One region of the Streptomyces sp. NPDC018019 genome, then DNA from elsewhere that is predicted to be linked to it. Evidence: riboswitches for the same ligand, from Rfam matches in the RefSeq annotation. Region 1 holds a riboswitch; each other region holds the start of a gene.
The links. Region 1 has a riboswitch for cobalamin ahead of metE (5-methyltetrahydropteroyltriglutamate--homocysteine S-methyltransferase). Riboswitches for the same ligand answer to the same signal wherever they lie in the genome.
Positions count from the first base shown of each region.

Region 1 (7,337 bases):
GGTCCACTGCGCCGAGCGGCCGTTGCCGGCCGAATCGTCGCTCACGAGGTTCAGCGGGAACACCGTCATGTCCGCCATCCGCTCGACGTTCCGCTTCGCGCTCTGCGCGTCGTACTCCGCGAACCAGGCTTCCAGGCTCGTACGGTCCTCGTCGGTCGGCACGTACCCGGTGTCAGGCAGAAAGGTCACGCGAACTTCCCCTCAGGAGCTCCGGCTGCGCCCCCACAGATGGGACTGCGCAACGAGAAAGTACGTTTCACGGACCTTCTAGTCAAGTTTGATTAGAAGGTTGGTCTTCCGACGGAGTCGCGCGCACGGATCCGCTCCGCCGGTCCCAGCACTCGATCCGGTGGTTTCCGGTTCTCGTACGGGTGAGACGGGCTGACGGAGGCGGGGGGACGCGGTGAGGCTCTGCACGTGCCGAGGTGCCCGTCGCTCGGCAACCGGAAGGTCGACACGTCCACCACTCGACAAGGAGTCATGCTCATGAGCCTTCGCCGTACTCTGTCGGCGGCCTTCGGCGCCGCGGCCCTCACCCTCGGCATGTCCGTCGCGGCCACCCCCAGCGCGGCTGCCACTCCCTGCGGGTTCTACGAGACTTCGCGGGACGCGTTCTACAACCACTGCACGAACGACGGCTCCCGGGTGGTCATCGAAGTGGAGGTGTTCGGGCCCAACTACGAGCGGTGTGTGGGGCCTGGCGTGTCATGGCTGGGCTCCGCCGGCAAGATCGACGGTGCGCGTTACGTGGGACGCACCTGCTGACACCTCCATGGCTCGGTCCCGGGCGGCCCGCGCCCGGGTCCCCGCCGGTGGACCACCCGGTGAAACGGTCAGCCGACGATGAACGGGAGCCTGGCGGCCAGTTCGCCCAGTTCGGCCCGCTCCGCTTCGGTCGGATGGCGGCGTCCGGTGCCGATCAGGAGCGCGTCCTTGTCGGAGAACGACGACGGGAAAGCCGCGCCGGCGATCTTCTCCAGCATCTCCCGCGTCCGGGCGAGCCCGTCGGCGGGCGGTTCCGCCGCGTCCGGGAGGTGGGCGATCAGGTCGAGGTGGTGCAGCGTCCATTCCAGGACGTACGCGGAGAGGTAGTCGCCCGCGGTGAGCACCACGTCGCGGGTGCTGACCCGGATCGCGGGGTCCGCGAGTCCGGCGGCGCGGCCGGCGGCCGAGCCGAGGTCGTCGAGGTGGAACGTGAGCAGCGACGGATCCTCGTACGCGGCGGCCAGGCGGACGATCAGTGCGTCGAGCGGGTCATCGCCGGTCGGCGGTGTCCCGGTGACCTCCCAGTACGTCACCGCGTCCCGGGTCGGTTCCGATGCGGTGGGGGTGACGAGGGTGATCAGGACGTCCTGGGCGTCGATGATCAGATGGCACACCAGGTCCCGCACCAGCCAGCCGTCGCAGCCGGACGGTCGGGCGAAGTCCTCGTCCGAGAGCTCGGCGACCGCGGTGCGCAGCGCCGTCCATGAGCGTGAGAAGAGATCCACGGCCGCAAGCTAGCAGCGGCCGACTCCCGTCGCGACCGGATTTCTCCCGCCCGCGCCCCGCCTGCTCGCCCCCATCCGCCCGCGAGCATGGGGGCCGGGCTGGCGGGCGGGCAGGCAGGCTTCCTGGCTGGCTGGCTGGCGAATGCTGGCAGCCACAGTTGCCGTGGCCCGGACTGTGATCGCCGTACCCAGGTGCCTGTATGCACGGCTGCACACAACCGCTGCGGTGGTGCCCCGGCCGCCCGAGGCGGAGCACCACAGCGCGCGGACGACCGGGTCAGCTGCGCTTCTTGTTCATCCTGCGCTCCTTGGCCGCCGCGCGGCGTACTTCCTCCTGCTCCCACAATTCCTTGAACTCGCGCGCCCGCTCGTCCAGCTCGATCGGCTCGTCCTCGTCGTCCTCCTTCCACAGCCCCTGATCCTTCAGCTGCTGTGTGTGGACCTCCACGGGAGGCTGCGGATCGAAGTCACTGGGGCGCGGTCCTTCCGGGCCACCGGGGCCGACCCGGACCAGCCGTTCGACCCGTGTGATGCGGAACCGGCGCCCGTCGACGCTCAGGCCGTTGCTGCGCTTCTCGTCCAGCACGTCGGCCGCTCGCGCGTACTCCGCGCGCTTCTCGTCCGACAGCCTCAGGTTGAACGGCGCCATCACCCGGAGCCACGCCGCCAGTCCGTCCCGGGCCCCCTGCGGCGTACTGTCCGACGCCCCCGGATTCTGCGCTCGCCACTGCCCGTCCACCCGCTCCGACGTCATGAACACCGCGGGCAGCAGCACACCGCCCGGGTATTTCTCAGCAGCACGCACCGCGTCGGCGTGCACCTCTGCCGGTGTATTGGGCGACACCCCGATGAACTGCACGAGATCCAGTTTCAGCAGGCCGTCCGACAGACCGGTGCTGACATACGGGTCGACGACGAACCCCTTGGTCCGGGACGGCACGCGCAGGGCCTCGCCGACCTCCGCCGGGTCGGGGTCGGAGGGGCGGGGCGGTTCAGGCCCGCTACGGCCCATGCGGATGAACTTCGCGGCGCGTACGATGCGGAACCGCTCTCCACGGACCCGGACCTCGTCGACGACCTCCCGGTCCATGCGCAGCGCCGCCGCCATCCACTCCTTCTGCGCCTCCGCGTCACCGGCCTCCCCGGCCTCTTTGGCGCACAGGCGGAAGTGCGACCCGAGGGAGTCCCTGGCCCCCTGCGGTTCCGAGGCGCCGTACTCGAACAGCTCCCACCCGCCGGCGTCGCGCTCCTTCGCGTAGAAGAACTCCGCCAGCCCCACCCCCAGCAGTTCCGGGTATCGCTCCCGCGCCTGCCACGCCTCCTGGTCCGCGAAGGCGGCGATGGGGCCCGGTTGCGGGGCCACCCGGAAGGTGAGGTAGCCGGGCACCCTGTCCTCGTAACCGTTCATGCACCGAATGTGCCGGACCCCGCTGCGGCTCCGCCGGGAAACCGGAGAATCAACCCGGTCGCGCGCGGTGGGCGTGCACGTGTGTGATAGGAGCACAAAGAGGTTCGGGGCGATGGGTGGGCCGGTCGCGCCCGTACCCCACCGCGCTGCCCGCCGTGCCAAAGAGGGGGCGCTCGGGCCGAATTCGCCCCGGCACAGCCGTCATGGCATGATCACCCAGCTCCCTCCCCGTACGTCGAACCTCCCGCACGTCAAACCTCCCGCACCTCTGCACACCCCTCCCGCACTGCTCTGCACCCCTGTGCACTCCTTCGCAACCGTCCGATTGTTGTGAGGCGCCGTTTCCGGAGGCGACTTCGGCGCGGTGTGCCCCACCCCCACCTTCTCCAGGGTCAATCTTGCGCACGATCACCAAGCAGGCACTCATACCTGCCCTGACCGTCATCTCCCTGCTGACCGCCGGATGTTCGGCAGCCGGTGGCTCCGGCACCGGCGCCGCCGCGTCCACCGATCCCGGTACCGGAGCGACCGCAGCCCCGGCCGCCGAGGGCAACGACGCCGCCGGTACCTCCGTCGGCAAGGGTGGCGGCGGGCAGCGGCTGACCGTCGGTGCGGCCCCCGCGTCGTCCGGCTCCGCCGGTGCGGCCGCCGTGGCGCGCCCGTCCGGCGATGGACGCCCGCAGTACAAGTCCGCGCTGCGGGTCGCCTCGTACGACCGCCGCAGCGGACGCGCGGTCGTCGCCGGTCCGGTCAAGCACCGCCCGGCCCCTTCCGCCTCGGCGTCCACCTCAGCATCCCCCTCCGCCTCCGCATCCCCCGCCCCGAAGAACTCGGCCGTGGAGGTCGGTGACGTCATCGCGAGCGCACCCGCCCCCGGCGCCCCCAGCGGCGTACTCGCCAAGGTCACCGCGGTGCGGGGCACGACGCGGGCGGGGACCGAGGTCAACACCGCCCCGACCACGCTCGACGCGCTGCTGGGCAAGGGCAAGGCCAACGGGAAGGTGGCCGTCGCCCCGTCAGCCGTCTCGGTCGAGCCGCTGGTCAAGGGCGTGCAGGTGTCCTGGGCGCAGAAGGGCGAGCGTCGCTTCGGGCCCCATGGCGCCACGCTGCCGCTGGGCAGCCTGCGCCTCGATGTCGGCGCGTCGGTGGCCACCGCCGAGGACGCCCCGGCGAGCGCCGCGGCCTCGGTCGCCGGGTTCGTGGAGCTCTCCCCCAAGGTGGAGTTCGCTTACGACGGCAGCCGCCCGGGGAACACGCCCGCTCCCACCGCCGCGGCCCGCACGGCGCCCGGCGGCGCGTTCATCGGGCTGTCCGGTGACTGGTCCTCCCAGTGGCGCTTCAAGGGCCGGGCCGCCGCCTCGGCCGGGAACGGCAAGCCGCTGCGGACGCCGTTCGCCAAGCTGCACGCCGATCCGGTCATCCAGGTGGGCCCGGTCCCGGTCGTCGTGAACCTGGACCTCACATGCTACCTGGCGGTCGAGGCGGACGGCCGGGTCAGCGTCGACATCAAGCAGGACGTCAAGGGCGACTTCCGGGTGGGCGGCGGCTACACCTGGGCCGAGGGGTGGCGGCCCGTCAGCGAGTCCGGCCTGCACGCGACGCCGGTCCAGGCCGCCGTGACGGCGGAGGGCCGGGCGAAGGCCACGCTCGGCGCGGAGGCGAGCGTCGGTCTGTACGGCGCGGTCGGGGTGAGCGCCGATGTCGCCCCGTACCTGCGCGGCGAGGCCAGTGCCGTGGCCACCGGTTCGTTCGGCGGGAACGGCGGGACCGGCGGGAAAGGCAGGAACGGCGCGGACAGCGCGAAGAGCGGAAACGGTACGAAGGCGACCGCCACGGCCGACTGGAAAGCCTTCGGCGGGCTGGATCTGACGGGCGCGCTCCAGACCCAGCTGACGGTCTTCGGCACCCCGCTCTTCCAGAAGCGCATCCCGCTGGGCACCCTGCACCGGGAATGGCAGCTCGCGTCCGGTCACTTCTCCACCGCGCCGAAGCCGCGCACCGGCTGACCTCTCGGGCGCTCCCTGCCCCAGCGCAGGACGTCACGGATCACGGCCCACCCCAGGGGCGGTTCGGCTGTTCCGGCCGGGCCGCCCCTGACGCTGTGGTGCCCCTGCGTCGTATTTCACGTACCGCTATGTGAACAGGGGTGTCGGGGCACGTGGTGATCGCTCTACTGTGTCGGGTGCAGCTGGTTCGCCCTGCCCGCCAGGCAGGCGCGTCGTAAGAGGGAACCCGGTGGGAATCCGGGACTGCCCCGCAGCGGTGAGCGGGAACGACCGCCGTCATACGCACTGGATCCGGGCCGGATCCGGGAAGCGACGGCCAGTAGGGGCCCGCCGGGAGAGCCCGGCAGGCGTGCCCGCGAGTCCGAAGACCTGCCCGTTGCCCGCGCGCGTCCATGCGTGCGCGGTGAGTTCCGGAGACCTTCGAGGGCGGGTTGGGAGCATCCCGGACGTGCGTCCGGGAGAGTACATGTCAGGCGGGCAGGGGTGTCATCGGACGCCGCACGGCTCGCCCGGCGCGTCGTCCCTTCGCGTTCTCGTCCGTCCCCGGGGCGTGCAGACCACGTATCCGCGAAGGAGAGATCCGTGACAGCGAAGCCCGCAGCCGCGGCAGCACGGGCCACCGTGTACGGCTACCCCCGCCAGGGCCGGCACCGGGAACTGAAGAAGGCCGTCGAGGGCTACTGGAAGGGCCGCGTCACCGCGGACGCCCTGCGGGAGACCGCGCGGGACCTGCGCCGTGCGAACTGGCGGCAGCTGGCCGACGCCGGCGTCCACGAGGTGCCGACCGGTGACTTCTCGTACTACGACCACGTCCTGGACACCAGCGTCATGGTCGGAGCCGTCCCGGACCGGCACCGCGCCGCCGTCGAGGCCGACGCACTGGACGGCTACTTCGCCATGGCGCGCGGCACGCAGGACGTGGCGCCGCTGGAGATGACGAAGTGGTTCGACACCAATTACCACTACCTGGTCCCGGAGCTGGGGCCCCACACGGTCTTCACCGCGGATTCCGCCAAGCAGGTCGGCGAGCTGGCGGAAGCGCTCGCGCTCGGCCACACGCCGCGCCCGGTGCTCGTCGGCCCGGTCACCTACCTCCTGCTGGCCAAGCCCGCCCCCGGTGTGGCCGCCGACTTCGACCCGCTGACCCTGCTCGACCGGCTCCTGCCCGTCTACGCGGAGGTCCTGGCCGACCTGCGCGCGGCCGGTGCGACGTGGGTCCAGCTGGACGAGCCCGCCCTGGTGCAGGACCGCACCCCGGCCGAACTCAACGCCGCCGAGCGGGCGTACCGCGACCTCGGCGCGCTCGCCGACCGCCCGAAGCTGCTGGTCGCCTCGTACTTCGACCAGCTCGGCGAGGCCCTGCCGGTGCTGGCCAAGGCTCCGGTCGACGGCTTGGCGCTGGACTTCGCCGAAGCCGCCGCCGGCAATCTGGACGCGCTCGCCGCCGTGGGCGGCCTGCCCGGCAAGCGCCTGGTCGCCGGTGTCGTCAACGGCCGCAACGTCTGGCTCAACGACTACGAGAAGTCCCTGGCCACCCTCGGTACGCTGCTGGGCCTGGCCGACCGGGTCGACGTGGCGGCCTCCTGCTCCCTGCTGCACGTGCCGCTCGACGCCGCCGCCGAGCGCGACATCGACCCGCAGGTGCTGCGCTGGCTCGCGTTCGCCAAGCAGAAGGCCGGCGAGATCGTCACGCTCGCCCGCGGCCTCGCGCAGGGCACCGACACGATCGCCGCCGAACTCGCCGCCAACCGCGCGGCCCTGGCGTCCCGTGCCGGCTCCGCGCTCACCCACGATCCCGCCGTACGCGCCCGCGCCGCCGCCGTCACCGGCGCCGACGCCCGCCGCTCGGCGCCGTACCCGGAGCGGGCCGTCGCCCAGCGGGCCCACCTGGGCCTGCCGCTGCTGCCGACCACCACCATCGGGTCCTTCCCGCAGACCACCGAACTGCGCGCCGCCCGGGCCGGTCTGCGGGCGGGACGCATCGGCACGGCCGCGTACGAGGAGCGGATCAAGGACGAGATCCGTGCGGTCCTCGCCTTCCAGGAGAAGGCGGGGATCGACGTCCTGGTGCACGGCGAGCCCGAACGCAACGACATGGTGCAGTACTTCGCCGAGCAGCTGACCGGCTACCTCGCCACCCAGCACGGCTGGGTCCAGTCGTATGGCACGCGCTACGTCCGGCCGCCGGTCCTCGCCGGTGACGTGGCGCGGCCCGAGCCGATGACGGTGCGGTGGACGCGGTACGCGCAGTCGCTCACCGACCGGCCGGTGAAGGGCATGCTGACCGGCCCGGTCACCATGCTCGCCTGGTCCTTCGTCCGCGACGACCAGCCGCTCGGCGACACCGCCCGCCAGGTGGCGCTGGCCCTGCGCGACGAGGTCGCCGACCTGGAGGCGGCGGGCACCTCGGTGATCCAGGTGGACGAGCCCGCG
Region 1 is NZ_JBIRGD010000031.1:85,897-93,233, forward strand. Features, by position in the region: gene ACH4FX_RS35895 (nuclear transport factor 2 family protein) at 1-189, opposite strand, end outside; gene ACH4FX_RS35900 (DUF6355 family natural product biosynthesis protein) at 487-765, shown strand; gene ACH4FX_RS35905 (maleylpyruvate isomerase N-terminal domain-containing protein) at 834-1,490, opposite strand; gene ACH4FX_RS35910 (DUF5954 family protein) at 1,768-2,898, opposite strand; gene ACH4FX_RS35915 (hypothetical protein) at 3,297-4,904, shown strand; cobalamin riboswitch at 5,071-5,296, shown strand; gene metE (5-methyltetrahydropteroyltriglutamate--homocysteine S-methyltransferase) at 5,487-7,337, shown strand, end outside.

Region 2 (7,337 bases), on a different contig from region 1:
GGTTTCCAGGAAGGCGTACGGCGGACATGGCGGAACAGCCTGTTTTTGACCACAACGAGGAGCGGGCGGCGGAGGGCTTCGTCGACGACGTCACCGGCGCGGCGGAGCGGGAGGCGGCGCACCGTGAGCGCGGTACGTCCCGTCCGATCACCGTCGTCGGCAACCCGGTGCTGCACAAGGAGTGCAAGGACGTCACCGAGTTCGACGACGGGCTCGCCCGGCTGATCGACGACATGTTCGCCAGCCAGCGCACGGCCGAGGGCGTGGGCCTGGCCGCCAACCAGATCGGCGTGGACCTGAAGGTCTTCGTCTACGACTGCCTGGACGACGAGGGCGTACGCCACGTCGGGGCGGTCTGCAACCCGGTCCTGGAGGACCTGCCGGTCGAGCGGCGGGTGCTGGACGACTCCAACGAGGGCTGCCTGTCGGTGCCCGGCGCGTACGCGGAGCTGGCCCGCCCCGACTACGCGGTCGTCCGCGGCCAGGACGCCGAGGGCAACCCGATCAAGGTCCAGGGCACCGGCTACTTCGCGCGCTGCCTCCAGCACGAGACCGACCACCTGTACGGCTACCTGTACATCGACCGGCTCTCCAAGCGCGACCGCAAGGACGCCCTCAAGCAGATGGCCGAGCGCGAGCCGCGGTACCCGGTCGTCGCCAACGACTGAGCCCCGCCCGGCCCGGTCGCGTTGTCATCGACTCGTCGAATCCGGTCCCGATTCGCCGGACGCAAAGAAGCGGACGGTGCCGGTCCGTGCGTACGGACCGGCACCGCCCGGCGTGCTCAGAACTCGTCGTCGAAGGAGACCGAGCCCTCGACGGCGACCTGGTAGGCCGAGGCGCGCCGCTCGAAGAAGTTGGTCAGCTCCTGGACGTTCTGCAGCTCCATGAAGGAGAACGGGTTCTGCGAGCCGTACACCGGCGCGAAGCCCAGGCGCTGGAGGCGCTGGTCGGCCACGCACTGGAGGTATTCGCGCATCGACTCGGTGTTCATGCCCGGCAGCCCGTCACCGCACAGGTCCCGGCCGAACTGCAGCTCCGCCTCGACGGCCTCCTTGAGCATGTCGGTGACCTGGTGCTCCAGCTCGTCGTCGAAGAGGTCGGGCTCCTCCTCGCGCACCGTGTCCACGACCGAGAACGCGAACTCCATGTGCATGGTCTCGTCGCGGAAGACCCAGTTGGTGCCGGTGGCCAGGCCGTGCAGCAGGCCGCGCGAGCGGAACCAGTACACGTACGCGAAGGCGCCGTAGAAGAACAGGCCCTCGATGCAGGCCGCGAAGCAGATCAGGTTCAGCAGGAAGCGGCGGCGGTCCGCCTTGCTCTCCAGCCGGTCGATGGACTCGACCGAGTCCATCCACTTGAAGCAGAACTCGGCCTTCTCCCGGATGGAGGGGATGTTCTCCACCGCGGCGAACGCGGCCGCGCGGTCGTCCGGGTCGGGCAGGTAGGTGTCCAGCAGGGTCAGGTAGAACTGGACGTGCACGGCCTCCTCGAACAGCTGCCGGCTCAGGTAGAGCCGCGCCTCGGGGGAGTTGATGTGCTTGTAGAGCGTCAGCACCAGGTTGTTCGCCACGATCGAGTCGCCGGTCGCGAAGAAGGCGACGAGCCGGCCGATCAGGTGCTGCTCGCCCGGCGAGAGCTTGGCGAGGTCGGCGACGTCGGAGTGGAGGTCGACCTCCTCCACCGTCCAGGTGTTCTTGATCGCGTCGCGGTAGCGCTCGTAGAAGTCCGGGTAGCGCATCGGGCGCAGGGTCAGCTCGAAGCCCGGGTCGAGGAGGTTCTTCTTGCCGGTGGTGGCGGTGTGCGAGGCGGCCGCGGTCGTCTCGGCGGGCTGGTTCTTCTCGGGTGCGGTCGTCATTACTGGCATGCCTCGCAGGACTCGGGGTTTTCCAGGGAGCAGGCGACGGCCTCGGGGTCGGCCGCCTGGGCGGGTACGGGAGCGGTCTGCGCGCCCCCGCCCGTGCCGCGCGCGGACTGGGCGATACGGGTCGCCGGCCGCGAGCGGAGGTAGTACGTGGTCTTGATGCCGCGCTTCCAGGCGTAGGCGTACATCGAGCTGAGCTTGCCGATGGTCGGCGACGCCATGAACAGGTTCAGCGACTGGCTCTGGTCGAGGTAGGGCGTACGGTCCGCCGCCATGTCGATCAGCGCGCGCTGCGGGATCTCCCACGCCGTGCGGTACAGCTCACGGGTCTCGGCGGGGATCCAGTCCAGGTCCTGCACCGAGCCGTTGCCCTCGCGCAGCGCGTCACGGGTGCGCTCGTCCCACAGGCCCAGCGCCTTCAGTTCCTCGATCAGGTACGCGTTGACCTGGAGGAACTCGCCCGACAGCGTCTCGCGCTTGAACAGGTTGGAGACCTGCGGCTCGATGCACTCGTACACGCCCGCGATGGAGGCGATGGTGGCGGTCGGCGCGATGGCCAGCAGCAGCGAGTTGCGCATGCCGGTCGCCGCGATACGGGTGCGCAGCGCCGCCCACCGGTCCGCCCAGCGCGGCTCGGCGTTCGGGTAGTGGTCGGGGTGCAGCACGCCCCGGGCCGTACGGGTCGCGGACCAGGCCGGGTGCGGGCCGTGCCGCTCGGCCAGGTCGGCGGACGCCTCGTACGCCGCGAGCATGATCCGCTCGGAGATGCGGGTGGACAGCTCCCGCGCCTCGGGCGAGTCGAAGCGCAGCCGCAGGCGGAAGAAGACGTCCTGGAGGCCCATCAGGCCCAGGCCCACCGGCCGCCAGCGGGAGTTGGAGGCGCCGGCCTGCTCGGTCGGGTAGAAGTTGATGTCCACCACGCGGTCCAGGAAGGTCACCGCCGTGCGGACCGTGGCGTCCAGCCGCTCCCAGTCCATCTCGCCGTCGTCGCCCAGGTGGGCGGCGAGGTTGACCGAGCCGAGGTTGCAGACGGCCGTCTCGCCGTCGTCGGTGACCTCCAGGATCTCGGTGCACAGGTTCGAGGAGTGCACGACCTTGCCGGGCTCGGCGGTCTGGTTGGCGGTGCGGTTGGCGGCGTCCTTGAAGGTCATCCAGCCGTTGCCGGTCTGCGCGAGGGTGCGCATCATCCGCGCGTACAGGATGCGCGCCGGGACCTGCTTGACGGCCAGGCCCGCGGCCTCCGCCGCGCGGTACGCGGCGTCGAACTCGTCGCCGTACAGGTCCACCAGCTCGGGCACGTCGCTGGGGGAGAACAGCGACCAGTCGGCGTCGGCCTCGACGCGCCGCATGAACTCGTCGGGGATCCAGTGCGCGATGTTCAGGTTGTGGGTGCGCCGGGCCTCCTCGCCCGTGTTGTCGCGCAGCTCCAGGAACTCCTCCAGGTCCGCGTGCCAGGTCTCCAGGTAGACGCAGGCGGCGCCCTTGCGACGGCCGCCCTGGTTCACGGCCGCGACCGAGGCGTCCAGGGTGCGCAGGAACGGCACGATGCCGTTGGAGTGGCCGTTGGTGCCGCGGATCAGCGAGCCGCGGGCGCGCACCCGGGAGTACGACAGGCCGATGCCGCCGGCGTGCTTCGACAGGCGCGCCACCTGGTGGTAGCGGTCGTAGATCGAGTCCAGCTCGTCCAGCGGGGAGTCCAGCAGGTAGCAGGAGGACATCTGCGGGTGCCGGGTGCCGGAGTTGAACAGGGTGGGCGAGGAGGGCAGGTACGACAGCGAGCTGGTCAGCCGGTACAGCTCGGCGACGTCGTCCAGGGCCCGCTCGCTGTGGTCCTCGGCCAGGCCGCAGGCCACGCGCAGCAGGAAGTGCTGCGGGGTCTCGATGACCTGCCGGGAGATCGGGTGGCGCAGCAGGTAGCGGGAGTGCAGGGTGCGCAGGCCGAAGTAGCCGAACCGGTCGTCCGCGCCGTCCGCCAGGGCCCGTTCGACCAGCGCGTCCAGCCGGGCCGCGTGGGTGCGGACGAACGCCGCCGTGGAGTCGGCGATCAGGCCCTCGCGGTGGCCGGTGGCGACGGAGGCGGAGAAGGCGACCGCCCCCTCCGCGGCCGCCTCCTCCGCGATGGCACGGGTCAGCAGGCGGGCGGCCAGCTTGGAGTACTGCGGCTCGTCGCCGATCAGGCCGGCCGCGGCCTCCATGGCCAGCGAGCGCAGCTCGGCCTCGTCGGAGCCGGGGTGCCGGCCGCGCAGCGCGGCGGCGGCGATCTTGCCGGGGTCGGTGGCGTCCAGGTCGGCGGTGAGGTCGGTCAGTGTGCGCAGCAGCGCGGCGCCGGGGCCGTCCTCGGCCCGGCCGCCGGCACCCTGCCGGGGCTGCGTGTCCTTCGCGGGCTGCACGACCTGCTCGGCTGATGCGGGCTCCGTTGGCGCGATGGTCACGTGCTGCTCTCCCTCACTCGGCGGGGGCCCGGGGGAGGAGCGGAGGGCCGCGTACGGGCGTGCGGCACCCCTGGTATGCCGAGGGGCGCGCGGGCACACCGCGCAGCGTCCACCGGCCCAACCCGCGAGGCCCGGACGTATCGTCGACCGCGCCGGAGGTGGCGCGGGCGTACTGTGGGCAGGTCTTCGGACTCACGGGTGCGGATTGCCGCACTTCGTACACCGTTGCGGGACAGTTCCGGATTCGCACCGGATTCCCCTGCGACGACAGCGAGGACGAGCATACATCTTGTGCTGCCTCGTGCACCCACCCCCATATCTTGTGTCGCGTTGGGGCGGGGTTGTCCGAAGCCGTGGTATTCAGCGGCCGTTCCGGGCCTCCCGGCGGGGCTCGCCGGGGCCGCCTCGGGGCCGCTTCCGGGCCGCTGTGAAGGCGCTTCCGAGCCGCTTCGGGGGCCCTGTTCCCGGGGGGTTCCACGGCCGTTCCGGCGTCGTCCGGCACCGCTCCGGGCGGCCTGGACGGGGGCTGATGCAGGGGGCGTATTGGTGGCGCGGAATGTCCCTGATGCGTTGACCGGGACCCCTGAAGCGTATTGGCTCCTTGTCTGCTCCGTCGGCCGGCGGGGCGGGTGGGGGAGTTGGGCAAGGGGGGGAGACATGCGAAGGAACGGTGCGGCGCGGGGTGTCGTGAAGGCCGTGGGGCTGGTGGCGGGTGCGTGTGCCGTGGCGGGAGTGCTGCCCGCGGCGAGCGCCGCCGCGAGGCCGGCGGCACCGGCGACCGAGCGGGTCGGCGTCGCCGCGGACGGGACGCAGGGAAACGGTTTTTCAGGAGCGCCGGCGCTCAGCGCGAACGGGCGGTTCGTGGCATTCACCTCGGAAGCCACCAATCTGGGACCATCGGACACCAACGGCCACCAGGACGTCTACGTCAAGGATTTACGGACGGGAAAGGTCGGCCTGGCCAGCGTCGGCAGTACCGGCACGCCCGGCGACGGCCTCTCCGGCTCGCCCGGGATCAGCGCCGACGGGCGGTACGTGGCCTTCTACTCCAGCGCGACGAACCTGGTGCCCGGCGACACCAACGGCGAGGGCGACGTCTTCGTGCACGACCGCCGCACCGGGCGCACCACGAGCCCCACGGCGGGCGCCGGCCGGTCCCCGTACGGATTCGGGGTGCAGAACTTCGCCCTCAGCGGCAGCGGACGCCACCTCGCCTTCGGCTCCTACCGTCCGGACCTGGTGCCCGGTGACACCAACGAGCGCCTGGACGTCTTCGTCCACGATGTGCAGAAGGAAACGACGGAACGGGTCAGCGTGGCGAGCGACGGCACGCAGGGCGACGGCGCGTCCGGCTTCCCGTCGATCAGCGCCGACGGCCGCCGGGTGGGGTTCACCTCCAAGGCGACGCATCTCACCCCCGCCGGCCCCGGCTTCCGCCGCCCGCCGCCGCAGGACCCCATGTACGTGCACGACCTGGACACCGGGCGGACCCGGGCGGCGAGCCTGAGCAGCACGGACGCCGTGGTCGGCGTGTCCCCGTCCCCCCGGCTCGGTCCCGACGGCCGGTACGCGGTCTTCTCCGCCGTGGCCGACGACGTGGTGCCGGACGACACCAACGGGACGTACGACCTCTTCGCCCGCGACCTGGAGACGGGCACCACCCGGCTGCTGTCCCGCGCGCACGACGGCTCCCAGGCCAACGGCTGGTCCTCCGACGGGCGGCTCAGCGCGGACAACCGGTGGCTCTTCTTCACCTCCGCGGCCACCAACCTGGTGCCCGGTGACACCAACGGCCAGGTGGACGGCTTCGTCCGCGACCTGCGCACCGGGCGGGTCGAGCGGATCAACGTCGGCGAGGACGGCGGCCAGTCGGCGTCCTGGACGGACATCGCGGCCCCCGACGCCGCCGGGCGGCTGGCGGCCTTCGACTCGCGCGACGCGGCGCTGGTGCCCGGGGACACGAACGGGACGGGCGATGTGTTCGTCCGCCGGCTCCGCCACTGACGTACCGGCGCGCCGGTGCGGCGTGGCCCGCCGGCGCGGCGCAGAAACGTACCGACCAGGAGGGGAACCGACCATGAGGACCGCCAGCACCGTACGAAGACTCGCCGCCGTCACGGGCGTGTGCGCGCTCGCCGCGCTGCTGCCCGCCGCGACGGCCGACGCCCGGTCCGCACCGCCGCACGGCACCGAACGCGTCAGCGTCGCCGCCGACGGCACCCAGGGCAACGGCGGCTCGTCCGCCTCGGCGATCAGCGCCGACGGCCGGTACGTCGCCTTCGACTCCGACGCGACCGGCCTCGTACCCGGCGACACCAACGGGCAGCCGGACGTCTTCGTCAAGAACCTGCGCACCGGCGCCGTCGAACGGGTCAGCGTGGCGGGCGACGGCACCCAGGCCGACTCCTGGTCGTCCACCCCGTCCATCAGCGCCGACGGCCGCTACGTCGCCTTCGCGTCCGGCGCGGCCAACCTCGTGCCGGGCGACACCAACGCCGCCACCGACATCTTCGTGCACGACCGCAGGACCGGGCGGACCGAGAGCGTCACGCTCGACGGAAAGCCCCCGCAGGGCAAGCAGGGCTCCCAGATGCCGGTGATCAGTGCCAACGGCCGGTACGTGGCGTTCGCCTCCAGCCGCGAGGACCTGGTGCCCGGCGACACCAACCAGGCCCAGGACATCTTCGTCCGCGACCGCCGGACCGGCGCCGTGACACGGGTCAGCGTCTCCGCCACCGGCGAGCAGGCCACCGGCCCGTCCGCCAACCCGGTGATCAGCTACGACGGCCGCACGGTCGGCTTCATCTCCAAGGCCGCGAACCTGCGCCCGGACCCGGCCGCGGCCGGACGCGGCGAGGCGGACCTGCGCAGACCGCACAGCTACCCGTTCTACGTGCACGACCTGGACACCGGCCGTACCGCCGTGGGAAGCCTCAGCTCGACCGGGGAGACGGTGGGCGCCTGGAACGCCTCCCTCAGCCCCGACGGCCGCTACGCGGTCTTCTCCAGCCAGTACGGGGAAGTGGTACCCGGCCATCCGA
Region 2 is NZ_JBIRGD010000009.1:157,958-165,294, forward strand. Features, by position in the region: gene def (peptide deformylase) at 27-668, shown strand; gene ACH4FX_RS17480 (ribonucleotide-diphosphate reductase subunit beta) at 785-1,858, opposite strand; gene ACH4FX_RS17485 (ribonucleoside-diphosphate reductase subunit alpha) at 1,858-4,296, opposite strand; cobalamin riboswitch at 4,456-4,597, opposite strand; gene ACH4FX_RS17490 (TolB family protein) at 4,954-6,300, shown strand; gene ACH4FX_RS17495 (TolB family protein) at 6,374-7,337, shown strand, end outside.
Region 2: it holds a riboswitch for cobalamin, as region 1 does, so the genes downstream of both, ACH4FX_RS17485 (ribonucleoside-diphosphate reductase subunit alpha) here and metE (5-methyltetrahydropteroyltriglutamate--homocysteine S-methyltransferase) in region 1, are expected to answer to the same signal.

Region 3 (7,337 bases), on a different contig from region 1:
CAGTTGCAGCGCGCGGTCGGCGACGGTGTAGCCCGTGTCGGTGGCGAACCGTTTGGCCATCGCGCACAGCTGCGGCGCCTGCGGATCGCCCCGGTCCAGCGCCTCGGCGGCCTGCCGCACCAGCGCACGGGCGGCGGCCAGCTCCGTCGCCATGTCGGCGAGGCGGAACTGGAGCGCCTGCGCGTCCAGCAGCCGCCCGCCGAACGCCTCCCGGTCCGCGAGGTACACCTGGGCCGCGTGCAGGGCGCTCTGGCCGCCGCCGAGGGAGCACGCGGCGATGCCGAGCCGGCCGCCGTTGAGGCCGCTCATCGCGATCCGGAAGCCGTCGCCCTCCGCGCCGAGCCGCCGGTCCGCGGGGATGCGCACCCCGTCCAGGATCACCTGCCGGGTGGGCTGCGCGTTCCAGCCCATCTTCTTCTCGTCGGCGCCGAACGACAGCCCCGGATCGTCCCGCTCGACCACGAACGCCGAGATGCCGCCGGGCCCTTCCCCGCCGGTACGGGCCATCACCACGTACACCTTTGAGGCCCCGGCACCGGAGATGAACTGCTTGACGCCGGTCAGTACGTAGGCGTCGCCGTCGCGCACCGCGCGGGTGCGCAGCGCCGCCGCGTCGGACCCGGCACCCGGCTCGGTGAGGCAGTAGCTGCCCAGGTCCGCCATCGAGCACAGGCCGGGCAGCCGGCGGGCGCGCTGCGCGTCGTCCCCGTACCGGTCGATCATCCAGGCGACCATGTTGTGGATGGAGAGGTAGCCCGCGATGGACGGGCAGGCGGTGGCCAGCGCTTCGAGGACCAGCACGCCGTCCGCGCGGCTGAGCGCGGAGCCGCCGTGCTCTTCTCGTACGTAGATGCCGCCGAGCCCCAGGGCGGCGGCCTTGCGCAGCACGTCCACGGGGAAGTGCTTGTCCTGGTCCCAGGCCACGGCATGCGGGGCGATGTGCTCCTGCGCGAAGTCCAGCGTCGTCTCGACGATGGCGAGCTGGTCCGCGGTGAGCGAGGTCGGCGAGGCGGTCGTGGTGGCGGTGGTCATGACGCTCATCAGGCTCAGCCCATCGTCGGGAGGGTGAAGCTCGCGCCCTCCTTGGCCCCGGAGGGCCAGCGCGAGGTGACGGTCTTGGTGCGGGTGCAGAAGCGGATCGCGTCCGGCCCGTGCTGGTTCAGGTCGCCGAAGCCGGACCGCTTCCAGCCGCCGAAGGTGTGGTACGCGACGGGCACCGGGATCGGCACGTTCACGCCGACCATGCCGGTGTGCACCCGGCGGCTGAAGTCCCGCGCGGTGTCCCCGTCGCGGGTGAAGACCGACACGCCGTTGCCGTACGGGTGCTCCGTGGGCAGCCGCAGCGCCTCCTCGTAGTCCGCCGCCCGTACCACCGACAGCACCGGGCCGAAGATCTCCTCCTGGTAGATCCGCATGTCCGGGGTGACCCGGTCGAAGAGCGAGGCGCCCGCGAAGAAGCCGTCCTCGTGGCCCGGCAGGGTGAAGCCCCGCCCGTCCACGACCAGTTCCGCGCCCTCCGTGACACCGAGGTCCACATACGCCCGGACCCGGTCCAGCGCGTCCCGGCCCACCAGTGGCCCGAAGTCGGCGTGCGGGTCGTCGCTGCGGCCGATGCGCAGCGCGCCGATCCGCTCGCGGAGCCGCGCCACCAGCGCGTCGGCCGTCTCCTCGCCCACCGGTACGGCGACCGAGACCGCCATGCAGCGCTCGCCCGCCGACCCGTACCCGGCGCCCACCAGCGCGTCCACCGCCTGGTCGAGGTCGGCGTCCGGCATCACGACCAGGTGGTTCTTGGCGCCGCCGAAGCACTGGGCGCGCTTGCCGTGGGCGGCGGCGGTCGCGTAGATGTGCGCGGCGACCGGTGTCGAGCCGACGAAGCCGAGCGCTTCGACGCGCGGGTCCTCCAGCAGCGTGTCCACCGACTCCCTGCCGCCGTGCACGACGTTGAGGACGCCCGGCGGCAGCCCCGCCTCCAGGAACAGTTCGGCGAGCCGCAGCGGCACGGACGGCGCCCGTTCGGACGGCTTCAGTACGAACGCGTTGCCGCAGGCGATGGCCGGGGCGGCCTGCCACAGCGGGATCATCGCGGGGAAGTTGAACGGGGTGATCCCGGCCATCACACCGACCGGTCGGCGCAGCGAGTGCACGTCCACACCGGTCCCGGCGTTGTCCGTGAACTCGCCCTTGAGCAGGTGCGGGATGCCGGCGGCGAACTCCACCACCTCCAGGCCGCGCTGGAGGTCGCCGTGCGCGTCCGCGACCGTCTTGCCGTGCTCGCCGGACAGCAGCCGCGCCAGCGACTCCCGCTCGCCCTCGACCAGGCGCAGGAAGTTCAGCAGCACCCGGGCGCGCCGCTGCGGGTTCCACTCGCCCCACTCCGGCTGGGCCGCCGCCGCGTCGGCGACCGCGGCCGTGGTCTCGGCGCGGTCCGCGAGCGGTACCCGGGCCTGCACGGTGCCGGTGTTGGGGTCGTACACGTCGCCGTAAGCACCCGATGTTCCCGGTGTGTGCTTGCCGCCGATGAAATGGGTCAGTTCACGGACCATGGGGCCTGCTCTCGTCAGGTGAGATCCGGGGATGGCACGGCCGGGCGCGCGTACGGCGCAACGGGCGCGGTACGCGGCGGGGCCGTGGGAACGCGAAGCGCGGGGGACCGTCAGCCGGCGGGCGGTGCCGCGGGCCGGGCCGGATCACCTGGGCCGGGGGTACGCACCGGTGCCATGCGTGTCTGCTCCATCCTCGTGGACAACACGGAACAACACCCGCGGCCGGTATCCTGGCTTCCGGATCACCGCGCGCCGCCCGCCTTCCCGACCTCGTTCGCGTCAGTGGCGTGTAGCTCGGCGTCGCACTCCCCGGTCACAGTGGCGGGACCACGCCGGATTCGCACCGGCTTCCCTGCACCGCGGGCCTTGGTCACGAACATATAGTCGGACGTCCTAGTAAGTCCAGGGGGCCGAAGATCCCCTGGCTGCCCGACGGCGGCACCGCGCTCCACGCCCGCGACCGCGCCGGGTGCGGGGACGAGCGCCGGCGGAAAGTGAGTACGGGTCCCCGACGGCGTTGAGTACGTGCACCGATGCCGCGCCGCGCCGCCGAAGTCAGGCTGGCGGTCATGAGCGCACCCGCACCTTCACCCGCCCCCGCCGACCTGCCGCAGCGTGACCCCTTCGCGCCCTCCACGACGGCGCTGCGGGTGTTCGCCGGGCTCGGCCTCCTGCTGCTCGCCGCCGCGTACTTCCTCTTCGTGATCATCGTTCTGAACCAGGCGTACAGCGGCGACGGCGCGAGCGGGCCGCTGCTGCCCGCCGCGCGGACGGCGCTGGCACTCTCCCCGGTCCCGGGGCTGATCGCCCTGTGCGTCCCGGCGGCGGGCCTGGGATACCGGGCACGGTGCAGCACCGTGTGGCTCCAGTACGCGCTGCTCGCCGCGGGCCCGGTACTGGCGGCCGTCGACTTCTCGTGAGGGCGGACGGCTTCCTACGGGAGCGCCGCCACGGCCCGCGCGGCCGGCACCAGGCCGACCGCGCGGGCCGTCCGCCACGGATCACTCCGGCACCAGCACGACCTTGAGCGCCGAATACGGGGTCCCGGGCGCCGCGGCGAGCGCCGCGAACGCCGCCTCGTGCTGCTCCAGCGGGAAGCGGTGGGTCACCAGCCGCTCCAGCGGCAGCCACCGGGCCAGCTCTATCGCCCGGGGGAACAGCCGGCTGTTGTAGTCCCCGGCCCCGATGATCTGCAACCCGCGCTGGAGGATCTCCAGCGGGCGCACGGTGGCCGACGCGTTGCTGTTGTAGCCCATGATCACGACACGGCCGCGGACCGCCGCGTACGCCAGGCACTGCTCCAGCAGGCTGCCGACGGTGTCGATGACCACGTCGCCCTGCCCCGCGAGGGCCGGGGCGTCCGGCGTGTGGACGGTGACCCGGCCGCCGAAGTCCCTGGCGAACACCTCGCGGCACAGCTCCTGCCGGTACGGGTCCGGCTCGGTCAGCAGCACCCGGGCGCCGTGGTGCTGGGCCGCCATCGCGCACACCACACCGACCGGCCCGCCGCCGGCGACGACCACGGTCTCCCCGGCCCGCACCCGGCCCGCTTCGATGTTGTTGAGCGCGCAGGCCAGCGGTTCCACGACCACCGCGCGGTCGAAGTGCATGTCCTCGGGGAGGGTGTGGAGGAACCGCTCGGGCAGCCGGATGTACTCGGCGAACGCGCCGTCCAGGTCGAGCCCGACCTCCGTACCCGCCTTGTTGACGCAGAAGTCCCAGTGCCCGCGCAGACAGGACGGGCAACCGCCGCAGTACAGCGTCGGGTTGATGACGACCCGGTCGCCCGGCTTGTGCGCGGTGACCGCGGACCCCACCTCCTCGACGGTGCCGACCGCCTCGTGGCCCATCACCACACCCGGCTCGGCGGGGAACTTGCCCACCAGCACGCTGCGGTCGGTGCCGCAGATGCCGGTCTGCGCGACCCGCACCACGACGTCGGTGGGCGCGGTGGCCGCCGGCTTCGGGTGGTCGGCCAGCGACACCGTCCGCGCCTCGGTCAGGACCAGGGCCTTCATCGCATACCTCCGGAGGTCGTCGGGGCGGCGCCCGGGATGTTCCACCGGATGGCGCCGAGCAGTTCCTTGTGCAGCTGCGGGGTGGCGGCCGCGACGCACGACTTCTGGTTCATCGGGTCCAGGTCGAGCAGCGCGGTGGTCCCCAGGTCGTCGCCGTAGGCGTCGGTGATGGTGACCCCGCTGCGCTTGGCGAGGTACACCGCGGCGGCGATGTCGTACGGGAACAGGTGCAGGATCGAGCCGCGCCCGGCCGCCAGGAAGGCCGCCTCGGTCCCCGGGTGGTCGCGCAGCACCCGGTTGCCGATGTCCACGTACGCGTCGAGCTGGCCGGTGATGATGCGGGAGATCGAGAACGTGGCGCTGTTGAACACGAAGACGCCGCCGGTGTTGGCGGACCGGTCCACCAGGTGCGCGTACGCCGCCGCCATCAGGTGCATGGGATGGCCGTTGAACTCGACCGACCAGAACATCTTCGCCGGGTCGGTGGTCCGGCTCAGCCGCGGCAGCGCGTGCGGGAACCCGCCGTACGACAGCCCCTCGTCGTCGTCCCCGTGGATCCACGCACCCGACTTGATCTCCAGCAGGTGCGCCGCGGTCACGTCGTCCAGCGTCGGCGCGGCCTTCGTCAGCGGCGCCGCAGCGATCGACACCATGCCCATCTCCAGACCGGCCGAGGTGGGCCGGGTCCCGTCGATGGGGTCCACGACCAGCACGTACCGCGGATCGGGCGCCAGCTCGACCAGCGAGCCGTCCTCGGTGTAGACCGCGAGCGGCACCGGTGCGTGCTCGCGCAGGTACGCGAGGACGGCCCGCTCGGCGACCTCGTCCACGTCGAACTGGGCGTCGCCGCCGGGGGAGTCGCCGTGCACCTGCCGGGCCGGGCCCCGGCCGGCGTACGTCATCAGCTCGGCCCGTACGTGCCGGCCCAGGCCCGTCAGCAGTTCTTTCATCGTGGTCATGAGGACAGCTCCGCGCGGAAGAGGCTCTCCAGGCGGTCGCACAGCAGCTCGGCCTGGTCGAGGGTGAGGATCAGCGGCGGCCGGATCTTGAGGACGTTGCCGTAGCCGTAGCGGGAGGTGCGCAGGATCAGACCGTGCTGCCCGGCCGCGCCCGCCAGATGGTTGGTCAGCTTGACGGCGGGCTTGCCGTCGGGGTGCGCGATCTCGAAACCGATCATGAGCCCGACTCCGCGTACGTCGACGATGGCCGGGTAACGGGTCCGCATGTCCGCGAGCCGGCCGAGGATGTAGTTGCCGGTGGCCCGTACGTTCGCCAGGAACGCGGGCTGCCGGACGATGTCGAGGGTGACGTTGGCCGCCGAGGCGGCCAGCAGGTTGGCGCCGTAGGTGAAGGAGTGGTGGTTGGCCGGCAGGCCCGCCAGCCGCTCGTTGGTCAGGATCGCCGCCACCTGCGCGCCGGAGCCGCCCAGGCCCTTGGCGGTGGTGATGGCGTCCGGCTCCACGTCGAAGTGCTGCGCCGCGAACATCTGGCCCGTCCGGCCGATGCCGGTCTGGATCTCGTCGAAGATCAGCACGATGTCGTGCTCGTCGCAGAAGGCCCGCAGCTTCTGGAAGTAGCCGTCCGGCGGGACGATGTTGCCGCCGTTGCCGGAGATCGGCTCGACGATGACGGCGGCGACCTGGCCGGTGCTGGCGTACTCCAGGAAGTCCTCGATGCGGTCCACGCACATCATTCCGCAACTGCTCTTCTGCTGCCCGTAGAAGCAGCGGAAGCAGTACGGGTCCGGCACCTGGAGGGTGCGCGGGAACAGCGAGGGGAACGGCTCCTTGCGGAACGCGTTGCCCGACATCGAGGTCATCATCATGGTCTGCCCGAGATGGCTGCGGAACAGGGAGATCACCTCGGAGCGGCCCGTGGCGTACTGCGCCATCTTGATGGCTCCCTCATTGGCGGTGGAGCCGCCGGAGACCTTCGGGTGGACCCGGGTCAGGTTCTCGGGGGAGACCTCCACGAGCCGGCGCACCAGCCCGTTGACCGGGTCGCTCTGCACCGACGAGGTCAGATGGGCGAAGACGTCCAGCTGCTCCTTCATCGCCTCGATCACGGCGGGGTGGGAGTAGCCGAGGCTCAGGTTGAAGGTGGCGGAAGCGCAGTCGAGGTATTCGTTGCCGTCCTCGTCGTAGAGGAAGACGCCCTCGCCGCGCACCATCTTCTGGGCGCTGACCGGGTAATAGAGCAGATCGCGAACGTTCGTGGCGTCCATGAACGGTTCTCCTCGCAGAAGACATGCTGGTGCCGGGACGGCTGGGAGGGAGGCACGGGCACGCCGACCGGGCCCGCGGTGCGCGGGCCGCCGTTCGGCCGTGGTGTCCTGACCGGTGTCCCGATTCCCCGGCCGGTGCGGCTCGGGGGCCGGGGCTTCCCGGCCGGGCGCTTCAACGTTTGACGACACCGACCCTAACAGCGTGGGTGTTCGTTTGGCTTGATCGACCGTGAATCGGCTGGAATCCATCAGGGCGGTGTGTGGACCACATTGTTGCGGGTGTCGAGAGGGCTCATCTGACCAGCAATGATGGGGAGTTGTCCGGGCGGCCGGACCGGCGGACGGACGTTGGCGCAGTTCCGTCGTCGGGAGTGGAAGGGCCTTCGACAAGATTCGAAGACGCGACATACGGAACAGAGTGCCGTCCGTTTCAACGTCTTACGCAAATTTCAAACACCGTTGGTGCGCCTTTGGGCAGTGGCTGTCTTGGCGCGGTACGGCGGGGGCGGGGTGCTGGGTGCGCTGTAGAGGTGTACGGGGCGTTGGGTG
Region 3 is NZ_JBIRGD010000028.1:114,718-122,054, reverse strand. Features, by position in the region: gene ACH4FX_RS34570 (acyl-CoA dehydrogenase family protein) at 1-1,041, opposite strand, end outside; gene ACH4FX_RS34565 (CoA-acylating methylmalonate-semialdehyde dehydrogenase) at 1,047-2,546, opposite strand; cobalamin riboswitch at 2,749-2,930, opposite strand; gene ACH4FX_RS34560 (hypothetical protein) at 3,116-3,466, shown strand; gene ACH4FX_RS34555 (zinc-binding dehydrogenase) at 3,548-4,564, opposite strand; gene ACH4FX_RS34550 (inositol monophosphatase family protein) at 4,561-5,523, opposite strand; gene ACH4FX_RS34545 (aspartate aminotransferase family protein) at 5,520-6,788, opposite strand.
Region 3: it holds a riboswitch for cobalamin, as region 1 does, so the genes downstream of both, ACH4FX_RS34565 (CoA-acylating methylmalonate-semialdehyde dehydrogenase) here and metE (5-methyltetrahydropteroyltriglutamate--homocysteine S-methyltransferase) in region 1, are expected to answer to the same signal.

Region 4 (7,337 bases), on a different contig from region 1:
CCTCGCAGGCGGTCGCCGGCCTCGGTGAGCTGTTCCGGCGTCAGCAGGGCGGGTTCGCGGCCGGGCAGCGCGCTGGCGGCGAGCCAGACGCGGCACATCCACTCCAGCTGGGCCGTGCGGTCGTATGCCTCGTCAAGGGTGTCCCCGTACACGATGGTGCCGTGGTTCCGCAGGAGGCAGCCGGTGCGGTCGCGCAGTGCGGCGAGCATGTTCTCGGCCAACTCCTCGGTGCCGTACAGGGCGTACGGCGCGACGCGGACGGGGCCGCCGAGGGCCGCGGTCATGTAGTGCACCGGCGGGAGTTCGGTGACGAGGGTGGAGACGGCGGTGGCGTGCGCGGCGTGGGTGTGCACGACGGCGCGGGCGCCGGTGGCACGGTAGACGGCCAGGTGCATGGGGAGCTCGCTGGTCGGCCGCAGCGTGCCGTGGGCGGGGCGGCCGTCGAGGTCCACCGCGGTGAGGTCGCCGGGTCCGAGCCGGTCGTACGGGACGCCGCTGGGCGTGACCAGGACCAGGTCGCCGACGCGCGCGGAGACGTTGCCGGAGGTGCCGACGACCAGCCCGTCGGTGACCGTGCGGCGGGCGGTGGCGACCAGCTCGCGCCAGGCGTCGTCGAGGGCTTCCCGGTCCGTCATGCGTGTGCCTCCGGTGTGCGGTGCGGGCGCCGGCCCCGCCGGGGTGCGCGGGGGTGGTGCGCGGGTGGCTGCCGACACCGTACGGGCCGTGCACGGCGCCATGGGGCGGATCCCCGCCTTCCGGTATCCGTCATGCCCGACCGGTGGCACCTCGGTGGGAATTGACCGAGCATCGACCACCTTGTACGGATCACTCGGTACGCTGCCTGGGATTTGTCATGCACGTAGCCATGCCGTACATCGTCATCCTGGGATTCCCGGGGGGAATCATGGCCCGTGATCACGATCGCCTGCCCGACGCACCGTGCCCGCCCCACCGGCCCTGCGCCCCGCAGCGCCCGCCGCGCACCCGGCGGCGCCGGTTCGCCGCCGGCTCCCTCGCCCTCGGCGCGCTCACCGCCGTCCTGTACACCGCCGTGCCCGCGCCGCCCGCCGCCGAGGCCGCCGGCAAACCGCTCGGCCACGACATCTCCTCCCACCAGGGCGCCGTCGACTGGCGGAGCGTACGGGCGAAGGGCGGCCGGTTCGTCTACGTCAAGGCCACCGAGTCGAACTGGTACCGCAACCCCTACTTCTCCCGGCAGTACCGCGGCGCACGCAAGGCCGGCCTGCTGCGCGGCGCCTACCACTTCGGCGTGCCGAGCGCGTCCTCCGGCACCGCGCAGGCCCGGCACTTCCTGCGCCACAGCGGCGGGTGGAAGGCGGACGGCCGGACGCTGCCGCCCGCCCTCGACATCGAGCACAACCCGTACGACCGGGAGCGGGCGTGCTTCGGGATGAGCGGCGCGGCGCTGGTCCGGTGGATCCGCGGGTTCAGCGACGAGGTGCTGCGGCAGACCGGGCGACGGCCGGTGATCTACACGACGGCGCGGTGGTGGAACGGCTGCACCGGCGGCAGCCGGGCGTTCGCCGCCACCCACCCGCTGTGGCTGGCCCGCTGGCACGGCGCGCCCGGGAAGCTGCCGGCCGGCTGGGCGTACCCGAGCTTCTGGCAGTATGCGAGCCACGGCGCACTGCCGGGCGACCAGAACAAGTGGAACGGCACGGCCGCACAGCTCCGGCGCTTCGCCCGGGGCTGAGCCGCGGAGCGGGACCCGGAACGCCGGGACGCGGCGCGGGACCAGAGCGCCGGATCGCGAGGCCGGGACGCGGGCCCCCGGCACCGGTACCCATGGGACCCTTGAGGTTACCGGGGCCCCCGAGCTGATACGCACGGGCCCCGTGTGACGCGTCGGGCGCCTCCGCGCGCCCCCTCCGGGCACGTCACCGCGCCGCCGGGCCCAGTTCACCTTCCGTTCACCCGTCGTCCGTACGGTCCCGAGCGTTACTGACCACCGAACTGATTGCCTGGGTGAATGGAACACATCACGCTTCTCATCGGGATCGTGATCGTCACGGCCTTGGTGTTCGACTTTACGAACGGCTTCCACGACACGGCCAACGCCATGGCCACCACCATTTCCACCGGGGCACTCAAGCCCAGGATCGCGGTGGCGATGTCGGCGGTCCTCAACCTGGTCGGCGCGTTCCTGTCGGTGGAGGTCGCCAAGACCATCTCCGGCGGGATCATCGACGAGACCGCCGGCATCAGACCAGAAGTGATCTTCGCCGGACTGGTCGGCGCCATCGTCTGGAACCTCGTCACCTGGCTGGCCGGGCTCCCCTCCAGCTCCTCGCACGCCCTCTTCGGCGGACTGATCGGCGCGACCCTGGTGTCCGTCGGCGCGAGCGGCGTGCACGGCGGCGCCGTCGTCATGAAGGTCCTCATCCCGGCCGTCGCCGCGCCCATCGTGGCCGGTCTGGCCTCGATGGCCGCGACCCGGCTGACCTACCGGCTGGCCCGCAACCGCGACGAGGCGGAGACCGCCAAGGGCTACCGCGCCGGGCAGATCGCCTCCGCCGCGCTGGTCTCCCTCGCCCACGGCACCAACGACGCCCAGAAGACGATGGGCGTGATCACCCTCGCGCTGATCACCGGCGGTGTCGTCGCACCGCACGCCGACCCGCCGCTGTGGGTCATCGCCTCGGCCGGCCTGGCCATCGCGCTCGGCACGTACCTGGGCGGCTGGCGGATCATCCGCACGATGGGCAAGGGCATCACCGACATCCAGCCGCCGCAGGGCTTCGCCGCCCAGACCGGCGCCGCGGCCACCATCCTGGCCTCCTCCCACCTCGGCTTCGCGCTCTCCACCACCCAGGTCTGCTCCGGCTCGGTCATGGGCTCGGGGCTGGGCCGCAAGGGCGGTGTGGTGCGCTGGTCCACGGCGGGCCGGATGGTGATCGCCTGGGGCCTGACGCTGCCGGCCGCCGGCCTGGTCGCGGCGGGTGCCGCGCTGCTGGCGGACCAGGGCGACTGGGGCATCGCCACCGTCGCGGTCCTCGCGCTCGCGGTCTGCGGCGCGATCTGGCTGGCCTCCCGGCGCAAGCCGGTGGACCACACCAATGTCAACGAGGGTCCGGCCGTGGAGCCCGCGGGTGTGGTGACCGCCGCCCTGCAGACTGTCTCTCCGCCGCCCGCCGGCCCGGTCGGGACCGCGCCCGCTCCGGCCGTCGCCACCATCCCGGCGCCCACGGTGGCCGACGCGCCGCTCGCCGACCCGGTCGGCGTCGCCGCCCCGGTGATCGCCGCCCCGGTGGCCGCCCACCCGCACGAGACACACACGGCCAAGCTGCGCGCCAAGGCCGGCTCGGCCGCCGGCTGACCCGCCCGCACGCCCCCGGCTTCCACGAAGGAACGAGAACGCAATGAGCATCGACTGGGCAGCGCTCGGCCAGGTCTTCGGCGTCACGCTGGTCGTGACGGTCGGCATCGTGGGCCTGTTCACCCTCGGCATCGTCGGTACGTCCCGCAAGCCGCGCCAGGAGGGCGAGGCGGTGGCCGCCGACGGTCCCGCCGGGGCGGCGCGGGCCGGTGCGTACGTCTGCTTCGCGCTGTGCGCGGCGGCCGTGGCGTACGGGATCTATCTGATCGTCGCGGCCTGACCCGGCCGTAGCACGGTCCCCGGGGCGCCCGGTGGCCGCGGCACCTGCCGCGGCCACCGGGCGCCCTCGCCGTCTCCCGGACACCGCGTGCCTGTGTCCTTGCCCACAGGCCCTGCCACGGGTCCGCGCCGCAGGTCAAGCGCGAGTTGACGGGCTTCGCGGAGCGTGGTGGACTGCCGGAGCCAATCGGCGACAGATGAGGAAGTCCGGTGAGAATCCGGCGCGGTCCCGCCACTGTCACCGGGGAGCGCTCCTCCAGCAAGGGCCACGGTCCGCGTCCGGGACACGGGTTCCGTACGGACTGGAAGGCCGGGGGACGCGCCGATCCGGGAGCCAGGAGACTCTCGTCGCCGTATCCGTCGAACCAGGGCGCGGACCCTGAGTGAGGACCTACCGCCATGCCCGGCCGCAGTGCGAGACCTGCTGGACGTACCCCCGTACCGCCCCTCCGAGGCGCGACGGCGGTCTGATCCGATGCGTGCCGAACACGCCGGCTACGCGTGCGGCGCGGCCCTCGGCTTCCTCGGCGATCTGGTCGTGGGCGATCCCCGGCGCGGCCATCCGGTGGCCGCCTTCGGGCGGGCCGCGGCAGCCGTGGAGCGCCGCCTGTGGCGCGACGACCGCGGGCGCGGGGCCCTGCACACCGCGCTGTGCGCCGGCGGGACCGCCGTCGGCGCCGCGCTGCTCACCCGTGCCGTACGCCGCTCCCCCGCCACCTCCGTCGCGCTGACCGCCGCCGCCACCTGGGCCGTTCTCGGCGGCACCTCGCTGGGCCGCGAGGCGCGGGCCGTCGGCGGGGCGCTCGCCGCGGGCGATCTCGACGTGGCGCGCGAGCGGCTGCCGCACCTGTGCGGGCGCGATCCCCAGGCCCTGGACGGTCAGCAGATGGCGCGCGCGGTGGTCGAGTCCGTCGCCGAGAACACCTCGGACGCGGTGGTCGGCGCCCTGGTGTGGGGCGGCGTCGCCGGTGTGCCGGGGCTGCTGGCGTTCCGTGCCGTCAACACGCTGGACGCGATGGTGGGCCACAAGTCGCCGCGCTACCGCCGCTTCGGGTGGGCCTCGGCCCGCCTCGACGACGTCGCCGGCTTCCCCGGCTCCCGGCTGACCGCCGCGCTGGCGGTCCTGTCCGGCCCGGACCGGCGGGGCGCGTGGCGCGCCTGGCAGCAGGACGGCGCGTCCCACCCGAGCCCCAACGCGGGCCCGGTGGAGGCCGCGTTCGCGGGGGCGCTGGGCGTACGGCTGGGCGGCACCCTGGCGTACGGCGGCCGGGTCGAGCACCGGCCGGTGCTCAACGGCGGCGCCGGGCGCCCCGTGGCGGTGGCGGACATCGAGCGGGCCGTGACGCTGTCGCGCCGGGTGAGCGTGGCGGCGCTGGCGGCCACGGTCGCGGGCCGGCTGGCGGCCGGGGCGCTGCGGCGGTCCCGTACACCAGGAACGGTACGACGGTCCCGTACGGCCGGGAGGGCCCAGTGAGCAGCAGCGTGCGGACGGCGAGGAGTGCCAGGTGAACGGTTCGGGTGGGGCGCCGCTCGGCGGTGGGCTGCTGGTGGCGGGCACCACGTCCGACGCGGGCAAGAGCGTGGTGACGGCGGGCATCTGCCGCTGGCTGGCCCGCAAGGGCGTCAAGGTGGCGCCCTTCAAGGCGCAGAACATGTCGCTGAATTCGTTCGTGACGCGCGAGGGCGCGGAGATCGGGCGGGCGCAGGCGATGCAGGCGGCGGCGGCGCGCGTCGAGCCGAGCGCGCTGATGAATCCGGTGCTGCTGAAGCCGGGCAGTGACCGCAGCAGCCAGGTCGTGCTGATGGGCAAGCCGGTGGGCGAGCTGAGCGCGCGCGGCTACCACGCGGGACGCCAGGAGCAGTTGCTCGGCACGGTCACGGACTGCCTCCAGGAGCTGCGCCGTACGCATGACGCGGTGATCTGCGAGGGCGCCGGCAGCCCCGCGGAGATCAATCTGCGGCGTACCGACATCGTGAACATGGGCATCGCGCGGGCCGCCCGGATACCGGTCGTGGTGGTCGGCGACATCGACCGGGGCGGTGTGTTCGCCTCGTTCTTCGGCACAACGGCGCTGCTGTCCCGGGAGGACCAGGCGCTGGTCGCGGGCTATCTCGTCAACAAGTTCCGCGGCGATGTGACGCTGCTGGAGCCGGGCCTGGAGATGCTGAAGGAGCTGAGCGGGCGGCCCACCCTCGGGGTGCTGCCGTTCGCGCACGGCCTGGGCATCGACGAGGAGGACGGTCTCCGTGTCTCGCTGCGCGGCGCGGTCCGCGAAAGCGTCGTCGCGCCGCCGCACGGCGCCGACGTGCTGCGCGTCGCGGTGGCCGCCGTACCGCTGATGTCGAACTTCACGGACGTGGACGCGCTGGCCGCCGAACCGGGCGTCGTGGTGCGCTTCGTCGACCGCGCCGAGGAGCTGGCCGACGCCGACCTGGTGGTGCTGCCCGGCACCCGCGGCACCGTCCGCGCGCTCCAGTGGCTGCGCGAGCGCGGCATCGCGGACGCGGTGCGGCGGCGGGCCGCGGAGGGCCGCCCGGTGCTCGGCATCTGCGGCGGCTTCCAGATGCTGGGCGAACGCATCGAGGACGAGGTCGAGTCGAAGGCCGGGACCGTGGACGGGCTGGGGCTGCTGCCCGTACGCGTCCGGTTCGCGGCGGACAAGACGCTGGCCCGGCCGTCCGGCGAGGCGCTGGGCGAGCCGGTCGAGGGGTACGAGATCCACCACGGCGTGGCCGAGGTCTCCGGCGGCGAGCCCTTCCTCGACGGCTGCCGGTCCGGGTCGGTCTGGGGCACCCACTGGCACGGCTCCCTGGAGAGCGACGGGTTCCGCCGGGCGTTCCTGCGGCGGGTGGCCGCCGACGCGGGCCGCGCGTTCGTCCCGGCGCCGGACACCGGCTTCGCCGCGCTGCGCGAGGAGCAGCTCGACCGGCTGGGCGACCTGATCGAGGAGCACGCGGACACGGCGGCGCTGCTGCGGCTCATCGAGGACGGGGTGCCGGCCGGGCTGCCGTTCGTGCCGCCGGGGGCGCCGCCGATACCGCCGCCGTCCCGCACCCCGGCCGCACCCGGCGCGGCCACCACCGCGCCCGCACACCGCACGTCCCTCGAAGGGGGTACTCCCTGATGGCATCGGTCCCTTACCCGTTCACCGCGGTCGTCGGCATGTCCGACATGCGGCTGAGCCTGCTGCTCAACGCCATCTCGCCGGCCATCGGCGGGGTGCTCGTCCGCGGCGAGAAGGGCACCGCGAAGTCGACGATCGTGCGCGGTCTGACGGCGCTGATGCCGGACGTCCCGGTCGTCACCGGCTGCCGTTTCTCCTGCGATCCCGCCGCGCCGGACCCGGCGTGCCCGGACGGCCCCCACGAGACGTACGGCTCGGAGGAGCGCCCGGCCCGCATGGTCGAGCTGCCGGTCGGCGCGTCCGAGGACCGTCTGGTCGGCGCGCTGGACATCGAGCGCGCGCTGTCGGAGGGCGTGAAGGCGTTCGAGCCGGGCCTGCTGGCGGACGCGCACCGCGGCATCCTGTACGTGGACGAGGTCAACTTGCTCCACGACCACCTCGTGGACTTGTTGTTGGACGCCGCCGCCATGGGCGCCTCGTACGTGGAGCGCGAGGGCGTCTCCGTACGGCACGCCGCGCGCTTCCTGCTCGTCGGCACCATGAACCCGGAAGAGGGCGAACTGCGCCCGCAGCTGCTGGACCGCTTCGGGCTGACC
Region 4 is NZ_JBIRGD010000008.1:249,415-256,751, reverse strand. Features, by position in the region: gene ACH4FX_RS16455 (class II aldolase/adducin family protein) at 1-635, opposite strand, end outside; gene ACH4FX_RS16450 (lysozyme) at 905-1,714, shown strand; gene ACH4FX_RS16445 (anion permease) at 1,991-3,337, shown strand; gene ACH4FX_RS16440 (hypothetical protein) at 3,381-3,617, shown strand; cobalamin riboswitch at 3,814-3,961, shown strand; gene ACH4FX_RS16435 (cobalamin biosynthesis protein) at 4,092-5,090, shown strand; gene ACH4FX_RS16430 (cobyric acid synthase) at 5,122-6,741, shown strand; gene ACH4FX_RS16425 (putative cobaltochelatase) at 6,741-7,337, shown strand, end outside.
Region 4: it holds a riboswitch for cobalamin, as region 1 does, so the genes downstream of both, ACH4FX_RS16435 (cobalamin biosynthesis protein) here and metE (5-methyltetrahydropteroyltriglutamate--homocysteine S-methyltransferase) in region 1, are expected to answer to the same signal.